DNA from 4 places in the Clostridioides sp. LIBA-7678 genome. Region 4 is predicted to be linked to each of the others. Evidence: riboswitches for the same ligand, from Rfam matches in the RefSeq annotation. Region 4 holds a riboswitch; each other region holds the start of a gene.

Region 1 (4,227 bases), 1.2 Mb from region 4:
ATAAATGTAAAGGAGCTTATAAATTTTCATGTTAATATGGGAAAGATGTTGACTATATCAGGGGTAAGACCTCCAGCTAGATTTGGAGAATTAGTAGCTGATGGAAATGTATTGAAATCATTTGAAGAAAAATCACAAACATCAAAAGGTCTGATAAATGGAGGTTTTATGGTATTTAATAAAAAATTATTAGAATTTCTTACAGAAGATGATGCTTGCGATTTAGAATATGGATTATTTGAAGACTTAGCTAAAAATAAAGAAATATCAGTTTATAAACATAAAGGATTGTGGGCATGTATGGATAACGAAAGAGATATGAATAATCTTAATATGCTTTGGAAAAATAACAAGGCCTTTTGGAGGATTTGGTGATGTACTTTGACTTTGATAATATATATAATGGTAAAACCGTTTTAATAACTGGAGCTACAGGATTTAAAGGCTCCTGGCTTTCGATTTGGCTAAAAGAGCTTGGAGCAAATGTTGTAGGATATTCATTAAATCCAAAAACGAAAAAAGATAACTTTATCTTAGCAGAAGTATCAAAAAAAATTATAGATATAAGAGGAGATATAAGAGATTATAGCAATTTGGAGGCAGTATTTAATAAATATAAGCCAGATTATGTCTTTCATATGGCAGCTCAGCCTTTAATTGAAGAATCGTATTTGAATCCTATTCTTACATATGAGATAAATTTAATGGGAACATTAAATATGCTTGAGTGCATAAAAAATAGCAACAGACATTTAGTTGCAATATTTATAACAACAGACAAATGTTATAGTAATAAAGAACAAGTTTGGGGGTATAAAGAAACAGATTCTTTAGGCGGATATGATCCTTATAGTTCATCAAAAGCAGCGTGTGAGATCGCAATTAATTCATGGAGAGAATCATATATGAGTCCTAAAATGTATCATAAGCATGGCAAAGCTATCTCTTCAGTAAGATCTGGAAATGTAATAGGAGGAGGCGATTGGTCAGAAAAAAGAATTATACCAGACTGTATAAGAGCATTAGAAAGTCAGAGTGATATTATACTAAGATCTCCTAATTCAATTAGACCATGGCAATATGTACTAGAGCCACTATATGGATACTTATTATTAGGTCAAAAAATGAAGCTAAATCCAACTAAGTATAGTGATGCATGGAATTTTGGACCCAAAATAGATTCTATTGTTGATGTAAAATATATTGTTGAAAAGTTAATAAAGTATTATGGAACGGGATCTTGGAGATGCCTAGAAAATAATAGTTTTCATGAAACAAAAATGTTAAATCTTGATGTGAGTAAGGCTATCTTTGAATTAGGATGGAAGCCAACCTTAAGTATTGATGAAGCATTGAAATTTACAAGTGAGTGGTATCAGAAATATCATTGTTCAGATATATATAGATTATGTGTAAATCAAATAAATAATTTTATTTCGCTTATTAAGTAACGATAATTAGATATATCAAAATAAATAATAATTTGTACATATAGAAAGGTGAATTCTGGGAGACAGGATTTACTTTTTTGTGTAAAAATATACATGAATAATATAACAAAAACTAATGAGAAAATGTCAATTATAAATTTAGAAGAGTTAATATCTGAATTAGATTTGGATTGAAAAGAACTATAAGTGTAGTAGGTAATTTACTCTATTTGATATTTGATAAATTGATGCAATTAGATGAATTTGAATATAAAAATATATTTGTTTATAGAAAGGAGCAATAGATAAACTGCATATTAAGCTATATGAGATAATTAGAGTATTAATTAAAGAACTAAATGTAGAAGATATATAACTTAGGATAAATAGATATATTAAAGTTTAAGGAGTATGTAGTGATGAAAAGAAAACAATGGATTTAGAAGATTCTTGACTAGAAAAAATATAAAATAAAATATGAGTTTATTACCTATATTTAGGATGTACCATTAAATTGGAGTATAATTAAAAAGAGAGATTTTAAAAATCTTATTTTTATGAATAAATATAGTTTATATTAATTAAGTAGGTTGAAATAATTTTAACAGATTTAATTCTAATGAAAAAATATACGAAAAATGTTTAAAAATTTTATCATTTATTGTATACTTAAAGTAAAACTAAATAGGCAAAACTAGAGAAATCTAGTGACGCAAAGCTATAGGGGCTAAGGTTTGTATATGCGAACTATGCTAGCCAGTTGCCAAAAAGAGTCCTAAGTATATTTGTATACTTAGGATTAGTCGAAATGACTGCTTTTTTGGCGGTCATTTTATTGTGGAAAAATTACTTTATTATAGTAGAAAATACACATAATAACATATTTTACCAATTATAATATAAAATAAAGGAAATTTATCTAAAAAAGTTGCTATTTTACAAAAAAAGGCAACTTTATGAAGGGGAAATTAAATACATATTAAAATTTTTTTTTATTTTTATTGGATTTAATTGAATTTAAATTAGATTTCTTACTAAAATAATTCGTTATTATATTAATGTAATAGAATTGTAATAGATTTAAATGAACAAAGAAGTCATTTTTTGTAATATAGCAACTTCATTTTTTTAATCATTAAATATAGCAAATAAATATATTTTGAGGAGGGGTGAGTATGAATACATATGACATTATAAAAATGGGACTAGATGCAACTAATCTAAGAAGTCAAACAATAGCAAATAATATAGCAAATATAAATACTGAAGGTTACAAAAAACATTATGTAACTTTTGAAGAAACATTAAATGATGCCATGCCAAAAATAGAAGAAAAAATAGACAATTCCAAAGGTCTAAGGGTAGATGGCAATAATGTAGATATAGAAGAAGAAAAAGTAAAGCAAGCAATGACAACGTTGCAATATAATGCTTTAATAGGTTTTGCAAATGGCAAAATTGCAATGACTAAATCAATAATAACTGGGAGGTAACTAGAAGATGAGTGTGTTCAGTGGAATGGAGATATCTGCTAGTGGATTAACAGCAGAAAGTTTGAAAATGGATATCATATCATCAAATGTAGCTAATATAAATGCTACAAGAGGTCCAAATGGAGAAGCATATAGGAGAAAAATTGTTTCCTTTGAAGAAAACTATGATAATAAATTAGGTATGTTAGGAGTAAAAGTCACATCTGTTGAAGATGACAAATCACCTCTTAAAGAAGTATATGACCCATCTCATCCAGATGCAAAACCAAATGGATATGTAGAATATCCAAACGTAAATATATTGGTTGAAATGACGGATTTAATAACAGCTTCACGAGCATATGATTCTAACATAGACACACTGAATGCTCAGAAATCTATGATATCGAAAGCTTTGGAAATAGGAAAGTAGGGATAAATTATGCCAATTACACAAATTAACAATTTAATGCAAGGTGCAAAGTTAGATAATTTGATTGGAGAAACAAAACCATTAAACCTTAATAAAGAAGAAAAAAAGAATTTCGAAGATGTAATAATAGATACTATAGACAAAGTTAATTTTCAACAAGTGACAGCGGATAATATGAAAGAAAAATTTATAAAAGGCGAAGATGTTTCTATGCATGAAGTTATGTTAAAAGGTCAAGAAGCACAACTATCTATGCAATATCTGATAGAAGTTAGAAACAAGATTCATGATGCATATCAAGAAATGAATAAAGTACAAATTTAGCCTTTTGAACAGGAGTAATAATCAATGATAGCCAGTTTTAAAAATAAGATTAAGGAGCAAGTTGCTAAATCTAGGACAAAAATAGGTTCTTTAAAAAAAGGAACTAAGATAGCATTAGGTATAGGGATTGTTGCTATATGTTTAGCGCTAGTATTTACAGCAATATCTGCAAGTAAAAATAAGTATGCAGTCTTATTTTCAGAACTAGATGTTCAAGATGCTGCAGATATATCAGCAGAATTAGAGTCTAGAAAGATAGATACTAAGGTAAAGGGAAGTACAATTTATGTTCCTAGAACAGAAGTCGATAAGTTGAGGCTGGAGCTAGCTCCAAGTCTTACAGGTGGTTCTAAAGGATTTGCATTAATGGATGATAGTTCGTCTATAGGACTTACTGATGAGGAGTTTCAAATTAAGAAGCAACGAATCATACAAGGTGAGATAGAAAAAACAATCAAGAGTTTTCCACAAGTGGAAGATACTAGAGTACATATAACATTTGGAGAGTCATCAGTGTTTGAGAAAGAAGCAGTTCCAGGAAGTGCAGCAGTTTACTTAATGTTAAAGC
Region 2 (4,227 bases), 460 kb from region 4:
AGTGTCGATAAAAAGACGGTGTCTATTTCTTGACACTTTTTATGCATGTATGCAATATCAATAATTATAGATTAAATTGGTTGAAAAAGTGTCTAATAATTGACTTTTATAAAATGAGTTTAAATATTTGAAAGAAGTTATGGATGCTGTAAGACAGTATTTTCAAAGGGTATAAGTTTGTTTAAAAGTTGGCATAGAAATTGCTTTGTTAATAAGCGATATGTTCTATAGAAATAAACAATATGTTAAGACCTTGTAATAGAAAAATAACATTAACATTATTTGAACAGCTTATAAAAAAAATTAATATACTTAAGGGGGCGTACTAGTTGAACAAACTATATTCTATTTTATTAAAACAACACGTTGGTGGTCCAGATAAGCCAGTAGTAAGTGTTGGAGATGTAGTAAAAAAAGGAACTCTAATCGCAGAACCAGCTGGATTAGGGGCAAATATTTATGCCAGTGTTAGTGGAAAAATAAGTGAAATAAATGACCAAGCTATAGTAATCGAAGCTGATGAAGTACAAGATGATACTTTTGAACCATTAAAAGGAGAAGGTATACTTGACTTAATTAAAGAAGCTGGAGTTGTAGGTATGGGTGGAGCAGGATTCCCTACTCATATAAAATTAAACATAGATTTAAAAGGTGGAACAATATTAGCAAATGCTGCTGAATGTGAACCTTTATTAGCTCATAACATAAAAGAAATAGAAGAAAGACCAGAAATAGTTTACCAAGGTATAAAATATGCTATGGAAGTTACTAATGCTGGAAAAGGTATGCTAGCAATAAAAAGCAAGCATCCAGAAGCAATAGCAGCATTTAAAAAAGTAATAAAGCCAGGAGATAATATAGAAGTTGCAGAACTAGTTGACATGTACCCAATGGGAGAAGAGAGAGCGATAGTAAGAGATGTTCTAGGTAAATTACTTGAGCCAACTCAATTACCTTCAGAAGCTAATGCAGTAGTAATAAATGTAGAAACATTAACTAGAATAGTAGAAGCTGTTGAGCAAAAAAGACCAGTTATATCTAAAAATGTAACTGTAGTTGGTCAATTAAACAGTGGAAAAGAATCTATAGTATTTGAAGATGTGCCAATTGGAACTACTGTTGGAGAATTAATTGAAAGAGCTGGTGGAATAAAAGGTGAATACGGTGAGATAATCTTAGGAGGACCTTTCACTGGTAAAGCTACTACTTTAGATACTCCAATAACTAAAACTAGTGGTGGTATAATAGTTACTATGCCATTTGTTAATGAAAAGAGAAAAATGGGTCTTTTAGTCTGTGCATGTGGACCTAATGAAGAAAGAATGAGAGACATAGCAGCTAAAATGGGAGTTACTGATATAGTATCAGTTCAAAAATGTAAACAAGCTCAAGAAATTAAAGGTGCATTAAAATGTGAAAATCCAGGACACTGTCCAGGACAAGCTCAAAAATGTATAGAATTTAAGAAAGCTGGAGCAGAAGTTATATTAATAGGAAACTGTACTGACTGTAGTAACACAGTAATGGGTTCTGCACCAAAATTAAAATTAGGTGTATATCATATTACTGACCATGTAATGAGAACAGTTAATCACCCATTAATAAGAAGAATAAAAGGTGACGTAAGATTAAAAATAAAATAATATAATATAAAAATATATAATAAAACATCCTTGGAAAAAATTGTAAAATTGTTTTCGGGGATGTTTTTTTGTTGTGATATGTCGATAACATTAACGAATAATATAAATAATATAGAAGAAATAGACAAAATATAATATTTAATATATAATGATGGCAATAGCTATTAAAATTATATTAGACAAAAACAAACTCAGATATGTGGTCATATTGACATATAAAAATTGAATTGAGTCAATTATCCAATAGAGTAAAGATTTTTGTATTATCTCAAGATACTCTACAGTATCTTTTTTAATGTAAGAATAAGTTTTTGTCTCTTACTAATAATTTTAGAATGTTCGTAAAGAGTGCACTTAAAAAATAAAAAATATTACAAAAATAAAAATTACTAAAAACCTATTTATAGAAACTGTGAAGTATATCTTAAATTTGGGCACTTAAAAGATATATGGAGTTAGTAGTGCAACCTGCTATAAATATAAATAGGAGGAAAATCTTGAAAATAAAAATTAAAAAATCAAGTATAATTAGTTTAGTAATTGCTTTTAGTATGGCATTTACTGCATTTGCACCAATAATATCTTATGCTGACGAAGTAAGTGGAAAAGATACAATACTTGATGGAGAGAAGCCATCAGGAGGAGAAACACCAGACGGAGAAACACCATCAGGAGGGGAAACACCAGATGGAGAGAAACCATCAGGAGGAGAAACACCAGATGGAGAGAAACCATCAGGAGGAGAAGCACCAGACGGAGAGAAGCCATCAGGAGGAGAAACACCAGATGGAGAGAAACCATCAGTAGGGGAAACACCAGACGGAGAGAAGCCATCAGGAGGAGAAACACCAGATGGAGAGAAACCATCAGTAGGGGAAACACCAGACGGAGAGAAGCCATCAGAAGGAGAAACACCAGATGGAGAGAAGCCATCAGGTGAAGAGATACCAGATGGAGAGAAACCATTAGGTGGAATTATACCATCAGAAGAAGAGGAAGAATTAGAAGTAGAAGAAATGAGTTTGAAGCAGAATATTGAAGATATTCTTAATCTTACTGTATCTCAAATAAATAAGATTGTATATAATTTCTGGGAAGATGAAAATGATGTAAAAACAGATGTACAGTCAGAAATTAGTGAGGTACTTACTTCAAAAGATGCAAATATTGGATTATGGTATAATAAAAATTCAAAAGTAGAAGATACATGTTTATTAAAAGAAACAGATGGTTCAAATAGACCTTATTTTGATGTAAGATTTGATGATATTACAAAAACTTTAACTTTTGATTATATAATAGAAGGTCTTATAGGTGCAGGCTATAAAGATGGGAAATATATAATAGAAGGTGAGGACGGAGAACAAACTGCATTTTGTTATAATAATCATCTAAAATCTCCAACTAGTCATAATAAGAGTCCATACTTACCAGCAGAAGATTTTAATGGTCAAGAAAATCAAAACGAAGATGCAATTAAATCTATACTATATGCGGGTTCCGAGTTTGATGGATTTGGATATAAGCAACAGTTTAATTTAGGTGGAGAAGAATATGAAGGTATAACTCATGCTACTACTCAAGATGCAATTTGGATTATGCTTGGGCAAATGAATGAGCAGGAAAGACTTAAACAATATCAAGCTAATATAAAGCTTTATGATATGTTTATAGAGAGTGCAAAGACTGAAGAAGAAAAAGCTGAGTATCTAAAAGGTAAGGAAGCAGCAATAAATTCAAAAGCTTACTTAGAGGCATTATTAAATGCAGGGCGTGAAGAATTAAAGCCAAATGATACAGGAAAACCTAGTTTGAGTAATGGTTTGACTGATATCAAATTTGATAAGAATCAAGATGGTACTTATGAAACAGAAGCTATAGCTTTAGTAGGTTATAGTGGTGTAGTTAAATTAAAGTTACCAGATGGAGTAACTGCTTATGATGAAAATGGAAATATAATAGGTACAGGTGAAGTAGAAATTTCAACACAAGAAAAGTTTAAACTTAAGAGTGTTAATAAGCCAGATGTAAAAGCTAATATATCTGCTTTATCTTATGATTATATTTTCCCAAAAGCTATTCAATATTTTAAGACAGTTTTCGATTTTGGTGATAAAGACCATTCATCTTTATTGCCTACTAGTAAGCAAAATTTATTAAGTTATACAATAGAGCAAAAAAATGGTGAGGAAGTTGATTTCAATATAGGTGTACCAACAGATGGAGACCCTGATGTGAATCCACCAGTGCCACCAGATAATGGTAATGATAACTCAAATGGTCATAAACCTAAGCCATCACCACCATCAGATGATACAGTGATAAATCCACCAGTACCACCATCAGATGATACAGTGATAAATCCACCAATACCACCATCAGATGATACAGTAATAAATCCACCAGTACCACCATCAGATGATACAGTGATAAATCCACCAGTGCCACCATCAGGTGATGCAGTGGAAAATACATCAGTGCCATCAAAAAATGATACAATAGTAAATCCACCAGTACCACCAACAAATGACATAGTTGTAAAATCACCAAAAACAGGTGATGAAACTCAAATAATGCCATACAT
Region 3 (4,227 bases), 1.1 Mb from region 4:
AAAAAGATGCTTAGTTTGTTTTGTTTGAGGCAAATCAATACGAATATCACTCTTGCCAGCACCCATATAAGTGATAAATTCAGGTGATTTAATAGTATTTAAAAAATTAGTTGGTACAGTCATAATAAAAATACAAATCGTATATACAAAACAAAGCAATCCATAGACTGTAATTTTTTTAAACACTTCGTTTAATCCTAAAAGTATGTTAGTATTTGTTATTTTATTTTTGTGTATTTGAAAACTGAATCCATATTTTACAGAGTTAGTAGAACGGTTACCTCTTAATGCATTAATTACTGATATTTTTTTGAATTTTTTAAGTATAACTTTACAAAAGAATACAACACTTAAAAATACAAGAACTGAACCTATAAATGGAACGAGAATACTAAAAATGGTTTTGTCTATGGCTCCCATATAAATGTAAATATTTTTTGTAAAAAGAGGGCCTATAAATAATGAGAGTATGTAACCAAGAAAACTTGCAAAAGATGCAATTAACAAGTATTTTATTAAATATAAGTTTTGGATGTTACCATTTTTAATACCAATGGCCTTCATAACACCAATTTCTCGATAATCTTCTTCAATCGTTGTAATTAAAGTAAATCGTAAACATAAAATAGAAATTGTAATAAGAAGAATACTAATTAAGATGATAATAGTAATTACAATCCCATCAGACAAAGAATTTAGTAATTTGTAAATAGAATAAGTCACTGATGTACCTGTTTGAGGGAGCTTAGTTGATTGATATAACGTTTCAAACTCACTAATTTTATTTATATCATCTAATATAAATTCAATTAAATATTCGCTTTCTCCTATATTAGATTTTAACGTGTTCCAATCATTGTCACTGATTAAAAAACGCTTTGAAGTAACAAGTGAAGGGTTCATTTGTGAGTCACGTATAAAATCTTTTATTGTAAATTCCATAAAGAAATTACCATTAATAATTTTTATAGTATCTCCAATTTTCAAATTGGATTGTTTCATATAATATACAGGGACACCTATTTCTCCATCTTTTATTTGCATTATTTGATTGTCCATATCTAATAAAAAATCAAATTTATCGTTTTGTTTTGTAAAACTATTTTCTAGTACACTATTAGCTTGATTTTCTACTTTATTTCCTAGAAAAATATTAGCTCCATTTATATTTAGAAGTTCAGAAGTTTGCTGTTTTTTTATATATGGAGTTTTAGATGAGAACTTATCAATTTCTTTTTGTTGTAATTTCCCAGAATACATTTGGACATAATGTGGTGTATGAGATTTTTGAAACAAGGAAGTCATTGAATTAGTTAGCTCTATAATGATATTTATTGAACTAGATACTAGCATTGATGCAAGTAAAATAAAAATAAATAGAGTAATTGTTACTACTTTATTTCGTGTTAAATCTTTTAATAATATTCTTTTTAGCATAAATAATCCTCATTTCTTAAAAATTTTGTATTAAATATTTTAGAATTTTTTTAGTAGCTATATAAACATAAATATCAAACTGACCGTCGGTCTATAATGATAATATTATAATATCATTAGTTTGTCAAGTCATTTAAAAAGTAAAATATATACATCTTATGATAAAGTGCGTAGAGAGGATTTAGCATAGATAGAGTAGTAAAAATTTTAAAAAGAGAATAATTAATACAAATTATTTTTAGGTTTTTATTAATCATTAATTTTTTATATTAATTAAGGATGTAAAAAATTATCGATTATTTTTATATATTAATATTTATTGAAAAAGATTTGTTAAAAGTAGTGATATCATATATAAATTACTATTTTTTAGATGAATTATGAAGAAGAATAATTAAATTAATAAATATAAAGATATTTTTTGGTTATTATTAATTAAAAATTTAATTTATATTTAATTAATATAAAATTTGATGTAATATTATTTTTAAATTGTTTAAATTATGTTATTATTCAGATATAGGCAATATTAGATAAATCTAATGACGCAAAGCTATAGGGACTAAAATCTTTATATAATAAAGGTCATGTCAGCCAGTTGCCAAAAAGATAATAATTCTTTTTGTTGAAAGTATTTTTTAAAGTTATATATTTTTAATAACTTAATATTTGGCAAGAGGAGGGCTTAAGATGATATCTGAATTAATGTTGAAAAGTTTTGGCGAATCTAGCATCAATTTTAAGACTAAAATTAAATTAAATTTAAGAGAAAGACCAGACATAAATAGTATGAAGTTGAAAAGTATACCAGAAGGTAAAATTGTTAAGTTAAAATGTGTCGATGGAATATGGGCAGAGGTTGAAAGTAATTATGACAAAGGTTGGTTACTTTATAAATATTTAGAAAAATTAAGTAATGCTAAAAGCAATAGTAATGGTATAGTAAAAAATAGAAAAAAGAATTATGTAGGAAATATAAGAACGAATGGCTTAAGTCTAGAACTTAGAAATGATAGAACATTAGACTCTAGAATTATAACTACAATTCCTGATGGTTTTAAAGTTGAAGTATGTTATAGTGTTGGCAAATGGGCAAGGGTTAATATTGATAGAAATGGAAAAAAATATTCTGGATATGTATATAGTCAATATATAGAAGAATGTTTAAGTTTATCATAATTGGATACTAGTAAGCTTTAAATATACTAATAAATTTCAGAAAAAGAATCCTATTCATAGGATTCTTTTTCTTTTGTAAAAAAACTTATTATAATATTAAATATAATAAATTAACTAGGTCATTTTAATTGTAAATCGAAGATTTAATTGAAAATAGATTTAACTTATGATTTGTATTTTAGGTGCCATAAATTGATATTGATTTAGAAAATTTTAATAAAAAAGAAAGTTGATAGGATAAAAATAATATTAAAGATAAGAAAAGATATAAGAAATTTGAAAAATTTTGTAATTTTTAGTTTTATATATATTATAATAAACTAGATATAAGATTTTTATGAGGGGGAAAATATGAAAAAAAAGAAAACATTGATTGGAATAGCTATATCTTTTTTGCTTATAATTAGCACTATAAATCCATTGCAAGTTGAGGCTGAAGCTATTATTGATTCTAGTGTATACATTTCTTCAGCACAAGAAAATTATAAATCTAATAATACTAGATTTAAAACTATTAAATCTAAAAGTAAGCATAAACGTAGTAAATCTAGAAAAAGTAGAGTTAATTTGAAGAAAAGAACTATAAGAACTAAAAATTATGGACATAGAAATTTAGATAAACATAAAAGTCAAAGCATAGGAAGATATAATATTCTTTCAAAATTGATACTTTCAGTAATAGTTGTATTTATTGTTATAGCTTTAATTGGGATAATATTTATTAGAAGAAAGAAGAAGAAATTTTATTAAATACAAGAATAAAAATTACATAGTTGTATTATATGATTTTATTGTATTATATACAATATTGCTTTTCATCTTATTTTAAGTTTTTTTATGAATAACTATTTTATAGTTTAGTTGGAATTATATTGTTATGATTTTGTTCTTCATTAGATAGTAATTTAAAGAATAGCGTTTTGCTAATTATTGATGTTTATTTTATAGCATGATATAATTTAAGCAGAATGATATTCTGTTTAAAAGGAGATACAAAAATGGCACGAAAACGAATATTAAATGGTGGTAAACGAGATGAACTTATTGGGAATGCACTTAATTTGTTTTTAGAATATGGGTATGAAAATACTTCTATAAGAATGATTTTAGATAGTGTTGGTGGTGAAGTTGGTATGTTTTATCACTATTTTAAATCAAAAGATGAAATATTCAATGAAGTTATAAAATTATTTCTAGCTCAGTATGAAAAAAGTTTTTCTGATGTTTTGTATGATGATTGTATACCAAATAATCTTAAAATTGATGTGGTATTTGAGTTATTACAAAAAACTCTTTTAAAGTATAAGACATTTAAATTAGGTAAATTTCATTGGAGTATGCAAATTGCACTCAATCAATTAACTTTAAAAAGTTTAGTTCCTCATATAGCAAAATATATAAACTATATGCGTGATAAAGGTGAGATTGGGAGTTGTGCAATTGAAACGGATTTAGAGCTTGCAAATGCTGTTCTTTATTCATCATTTGCAATATTACATCAAGACTCACTAACTGAATTAACAGAGAAAGAATTAGAGCAAAAAAAACAGATTATCAAAGGAATTATTCACAGGATTTTGGATATAAAAAGAAATACATAATCTTATTTTA
Region 4 (4,227 bases):
ACTTGGGAATGTCCAGTGTGTTGTAAAGTCTCCATCAACTACATTAAATTTGTTAAATGGATTTTTATCACTATATTCTTTTGTATCATATCCAGCTGGATAAGTAACATCTATTATATGATTAGTTGGTATTCCAAATCCAGCATCAGATTTAGGAGTATTAATCAATCTATAGTTAGGTGTTGTTGGTGCATCTACACTTTCAGTTGTGCCTAGATATATCTTAGACATTCCACTAGTACCTAAGTGATTAGTAGCTGTCATTCTAACTTCATACGTTGTATTATCTTTAAGCCCTTCTATTTTTGAACTTGTTCCACGAATAAGCTTATCATTGTATTTTATCCAAGAACCATTAGAACCTTTTTCTCTGTAATATAAGTCAAAATCTTTAGCTTGTTTATGATTTTTCCAACTTACATCAAGAGCTTTAAATCTTCCTTTAATGCTTATGCCTTCTGGTGGCTCTGGTCTTGTATCTGGAACAACTTGAAACTCTATTATACTGTCTGGGCTAAATTGTATAGGCTTGTAGTTTGAGTCCACATTTTCTGGTACTCCATCTAAATTGCTTGGTGAAGCTTCTTTATATCCACTAGACCAATCGCCATTTAAAGACTGTATGCTAACTCTATATAGACCATACGCATCTATATCTCTAACCTCTATAGAATTTTTGCTAGTTTGTAATTTTTTAGTTGATAATACTTTTCCTTTACTATCAATTGTGTCTAATATAAGTTCATATGCAGACACATTAACTTCATTGTTCCAATAAAAAGATACCTTTTCATTTCCAACAGCAGTACTAGTTGCTATTCTGTTAATTTTAGGTATATTCATATCTGGCTTTGGTATTTCTTTATAAACATTATTTAAAAATTCAACTTTAGATATTTCTGCAAGATTTCTATCATTGGCTGTTGTAGCTGTTATTTTTATAGTTATCTTTTTCACTGCTACTTGTTTTCCAAGATTTATCACTATATCGCTATTTTGAACATCTGCATATGTTTCTAAAGCTGACCTACTATATGTAGATGTTGTAGAGTTATCATCTTTACTAATATTATTATCTTCTTTTGGTGTATCTTTGTCTAAATCAGATTTATCTGTTGATGAACTTTCTTTATCATTACTTTCCTTATTATTGTTTTCTTGTTCATTTGTATTAGAATTTGATTCTTCTTTATCATTCTTTTCTTCTTGAGTATTATCCAAGTTATTATCAGGTTGTTCTGTATTTTCTTCTTTATTATTTACTTCTTCTTGTTGTTCCTCTTTTAAAGTTTTTACATACTCTTTGTTTTCATAAGGAATCTCTTGAACATTACCATCTTTATCTGTAATCTCAACTATTCCTTTTGCTGGAGCACTCCCTTCAGGAGCTTTAATATTTATAACTTCCATATCAAGAGCTTCTGATAAAGCTATATCCATTACTGCTGGTTTTTCTTCTGATATCTTATCCTCTTTATTTGCTGGAGATATTGTAACTCCACTACTTTCTCCACTAAATAAATCTTCTACAGTACCTTGAATATCTGTATCAGTATTTTTTTCTAATATTACTTTGCTTGTATCTACTATAGGATTGGTAGGTACTATACTTTCTAGACTATTTGCATTTTCATTTTGTCCTAGATTTTTATGCACATAGTCTAGGTCAGCAATATCTACCTTTCCATCTCTATTTAAATCATATTCTTTTTTATTTGAATCTATATTTTCTAGAACTTCATTATAATCATTTTTATCTACTTTGCCGTCTCCATTTACATCACCCATTAAGAATAGTTCATAGTTTAAAGGTTTATTTTTATTATCTACACTTGCTCTATTACTTAATAAAACCCTTTGAGAATAATTTGATATATCAATATCTTTAACTTCTTTACTCTTAAATCCACTTCCAGAGACTTCTACCTTGTATTTTCCAACAGGTAAATTGCTGAACATAATATTATAATATGATATATTTTCATCTTTATCTTTTACTTCACTTCTATTGGCAGATAATTTTTTGATAGTATAGTCTATAGTATCTGTTCCTATATTTATACTTCCTAAATTTTTACCTCCAAGTTTTATTATCCCACTATTATTATTACCATCTTTTAATTGTAGCTGTATATCAGTTATACTTTCTGATTCATTATTTTTGATTGGAAGTGAAAAATTTAAATCCACTTCTAGATTCCCCTTTAGCTTTTCTGTAACTGATTTTTCAACTGCCCTTAGTTTTCCCTCTAATATAGGCTCTGCAAAAACATTCAATGGTGCACTACACATAGATACTGCTAGTACACAAGATATTGCCTTTTTCATGAAATAACAATCCTCCCTCAATAAATCTTTAATTTTCCATGAATTTAAATGCTATAGTTTCAGACAATAAAAAAAGACACTCAAAGAGAATCTTTATTATGAATAAAAAGAATTTGCTCTTTTTAGCAACTGGCTGATATGGCTTTATAAGCTTTAATCCCTATAGTTTTGCGTCATTAGATTTCCCTAATTTTGCCATTTAATTTTCAATGCTTTTATACCCATTTTATACTATATTTAAACTTTTTAATACAAATTTTTTATGTTAAAATCCAAAAAAAGAATATTTATATTATTATGTTAATATAAATATTCTTTCTCATTATAAATACATTACTTATACGTTATTTTCTAATTATTATCTTATTACATATTTCCAGCACTTATATATTATTCTTATCAAAATATCTAAATCTTGGTAAATACTTATTCTTTATATCTTCCATAAAACTCATGTGTTGCATATATAGTCTTATCACCTGTCATAGTTAATCCAAATCCCATTATCTCATATCCCTTATGCAACATATTTGTACCTTCCTCAGGATTGGTCTTCCACTCATTAAAAATAAAGTTTCCTATATCATCTGCATCCCTATTTGTATATACAGGCTTATCTGGTATTTTATACTTAATTATATTTTCCCCTTGAACAGAAATGTATCCAGGCTTAATCTCACTCCAATCTAAGTATTTCAAAAAAGTAGAATACGAATTTTTACCATTTATAGTATGAGATAAAGTCTTTTTATTTGCCATTAAATTAGACCAGTCATTTGCTAAACCTTCTAATCTACTTGCTACAGATAACTCTCTTACTCCATTTTCTTTTCTGTATTGTTTTGTAAGAGCATATATTTTTCCCTTTATTCTGTCCTTAAACACCTTATCATTTGGATTATAGTATAATCCTTGTTGATTTGGTGAGGCTTGATTTATACATTGCTTGATGACATTCTGATTTATTCCTCCTAGTACAGTTAATTTATCTGCACCACTTAAAATACTCTTATTGCTACCATTTTCAACTAAAACCACAGGTGCATTTTTTGCTATTGTAGAAGCTACCAATGCATCAGTTAGTTGCATACCTTTACTTAAATAAAATTCTTTACTGTCTTTATAAAATTCTTGTATAACTCTTTTATTTGTGTCAAATCTATCTGTACCACCCAATCTAACAGAATTTGTACTCTTAACCAGTTCATCACTTATTATCTCGCTAGAACCAAGTGCATAACTCTTTAATCCTGTTGTATCAAATCCTACACTGCTTCCATCTGTAAGTATTATAGGTACTCCATCTCTTGCTGCTACTGGTGATGCACTTATTGCATCTGCTTCTCCTGTGATTCCATTAGCTATAATTACTTTATCGATTGGTTTAATTTCTTTGATTTTCTCAGCTATCTTTACACTTGTATCAAATCTATTTTCGCCAAATATTCTCTCTACAACCTTATTTTTAGATATCAATTGATTTTCTATACCTTTACTGATAGTTGATTCTGAACCTATTATATATACATTCTTTGCTTTATTTAATCTTTCCATTGTAGTATTTGGGATTTGATTTTGTTTTGTCATTAAAATAGGCGCGTTTAATGCTCCTGCTAAACCACTTGCGCTCAAGCCATCTGACAAGCTATTATCCGAATTGATTAGTATTGCTGTATTATAGTTTTGTTTGTCTGCTATTTTTGCTGCTGTCTCATATCTGTCAATTCCTTTTATTTGTTCAACTGATGTGAGTGCATTTACTCTAGGAGTATTTACCATTACTAAAAATAGTGTAAGTCCTATAGCAAATATCTTTCTACTATTCTTCATATTTTTTTACCCCCAATATTAGTTTTTATAATTTTGTTATATTGATTTTACTTAGACTTAATAAAAAGT

Evidence for each region. Region 4 has a riboswitch for cyclic di-GMP ahead of ACTG46_RS15450 (M60 family metallopeptidase). Riboswitches for the same ligand answer to the same signal wherever they lie in the genome.
Region 1: another riboswitch for cyclic di-GMP. It lies ahead of flgB (flagellar basal body rod protein FlgB); the one in region 4 lies ahead of ACTG46_RS15450 (M60 family metallopeptidase).
Region 2: another riboswitch for cyclic di-GMP. It lies ahead of ACTG46_RS17465 (Cys-Gln thioester bond-forming surface protein); the one in region 4 lies ahead of ACTG46_RS15450 (M60 family metallopeptidase).
Region 3: another riboswitch for cyclic di-GMP. It lies ahead of ACTG46_RS10545 (SH3 domain-containing protein); the one in region 4 lies ahead of ACTG46_RS15450 (M60 family metallopeptidase).

Annotation. Positions count from the first base shown of each region.
Region 1 covers NZ_CP196987.1:301,846-306,072, forward strand. Annotated here, with positions in the region: gene rfbF (glucose-1-phosphate cytidylyltransferase) at 1-375, shown strand, start outside; gene rfbG (CDP-glucose 4,6-dehydratase) at 375-1,451, shown strand; cyclic di-GMP riboswitch class I at 2,108-2,198, shown strand; gene flgB (flagellar basal body rod protein FlgB) at 2,606-2,923, shown strand; gene flgC (flagellar basal body rod protein FlgC) at 2,931-3,335, shown strand; gene fliE (flagellar hook-basal body complex protein FliE) at 3,345-3,659, shown strand; gene fliF (flagellar basal-body MS-ring/collar protein FliF) at 3,684-4,227, shown strand, end outside.
Region 2 covers NZ_CP196987.1:3,775,299-3,779,525, reverse strand. Annotated here, with positions in the region: gene prdC (proline reductase-associated electron transfer protein PrdC) at 330-1,643, shown strand; cyclic di-GMP riboswitch class II at 2,040-2,125, shown strand; gene ACTG46_RS17465 (Cys-Gln thioester bond-forming surface protein) at 2,141-4,227, shown strand, end outside.
Region 3 covers NZ_CP196987.1:2,182,425-2,186,651, reverse strand. Annotated here, with positions in the region: gene ACTG46_RS10550 (ABC transporter permease) at 1-1,437, opposite strand, end outside; cyclic di-GMP riboswitch class I at 1,950-2,043, shown strand; gene ACTG46_RS10545 (SH3 domain-containing protein) at 2,128-2,616, shown strand; gene ACTG46_RS10540 (hypothetical protein) at 2,968-3,366, shown strand; gene ACTG46_RS10535 (TetR/AcrR family transcriptional regulator) at 3,615-4,217, shown strand.
Region 4 covers NZ_CP196987.1:3,310,414-3,314,640, forward strand. Annotated here, with positions in the region: gene ACTG46_RS15450 (M60 family metallopeptidase) at 1-2,328, opposite strand, end outside; cyclic di-GMP riboswitch class I at 2,450-2,535, opposite strand; gene ACTG46_RS15455 (cell wall-binding repeat-containing protein) at 2,755-4,158, opposite strand.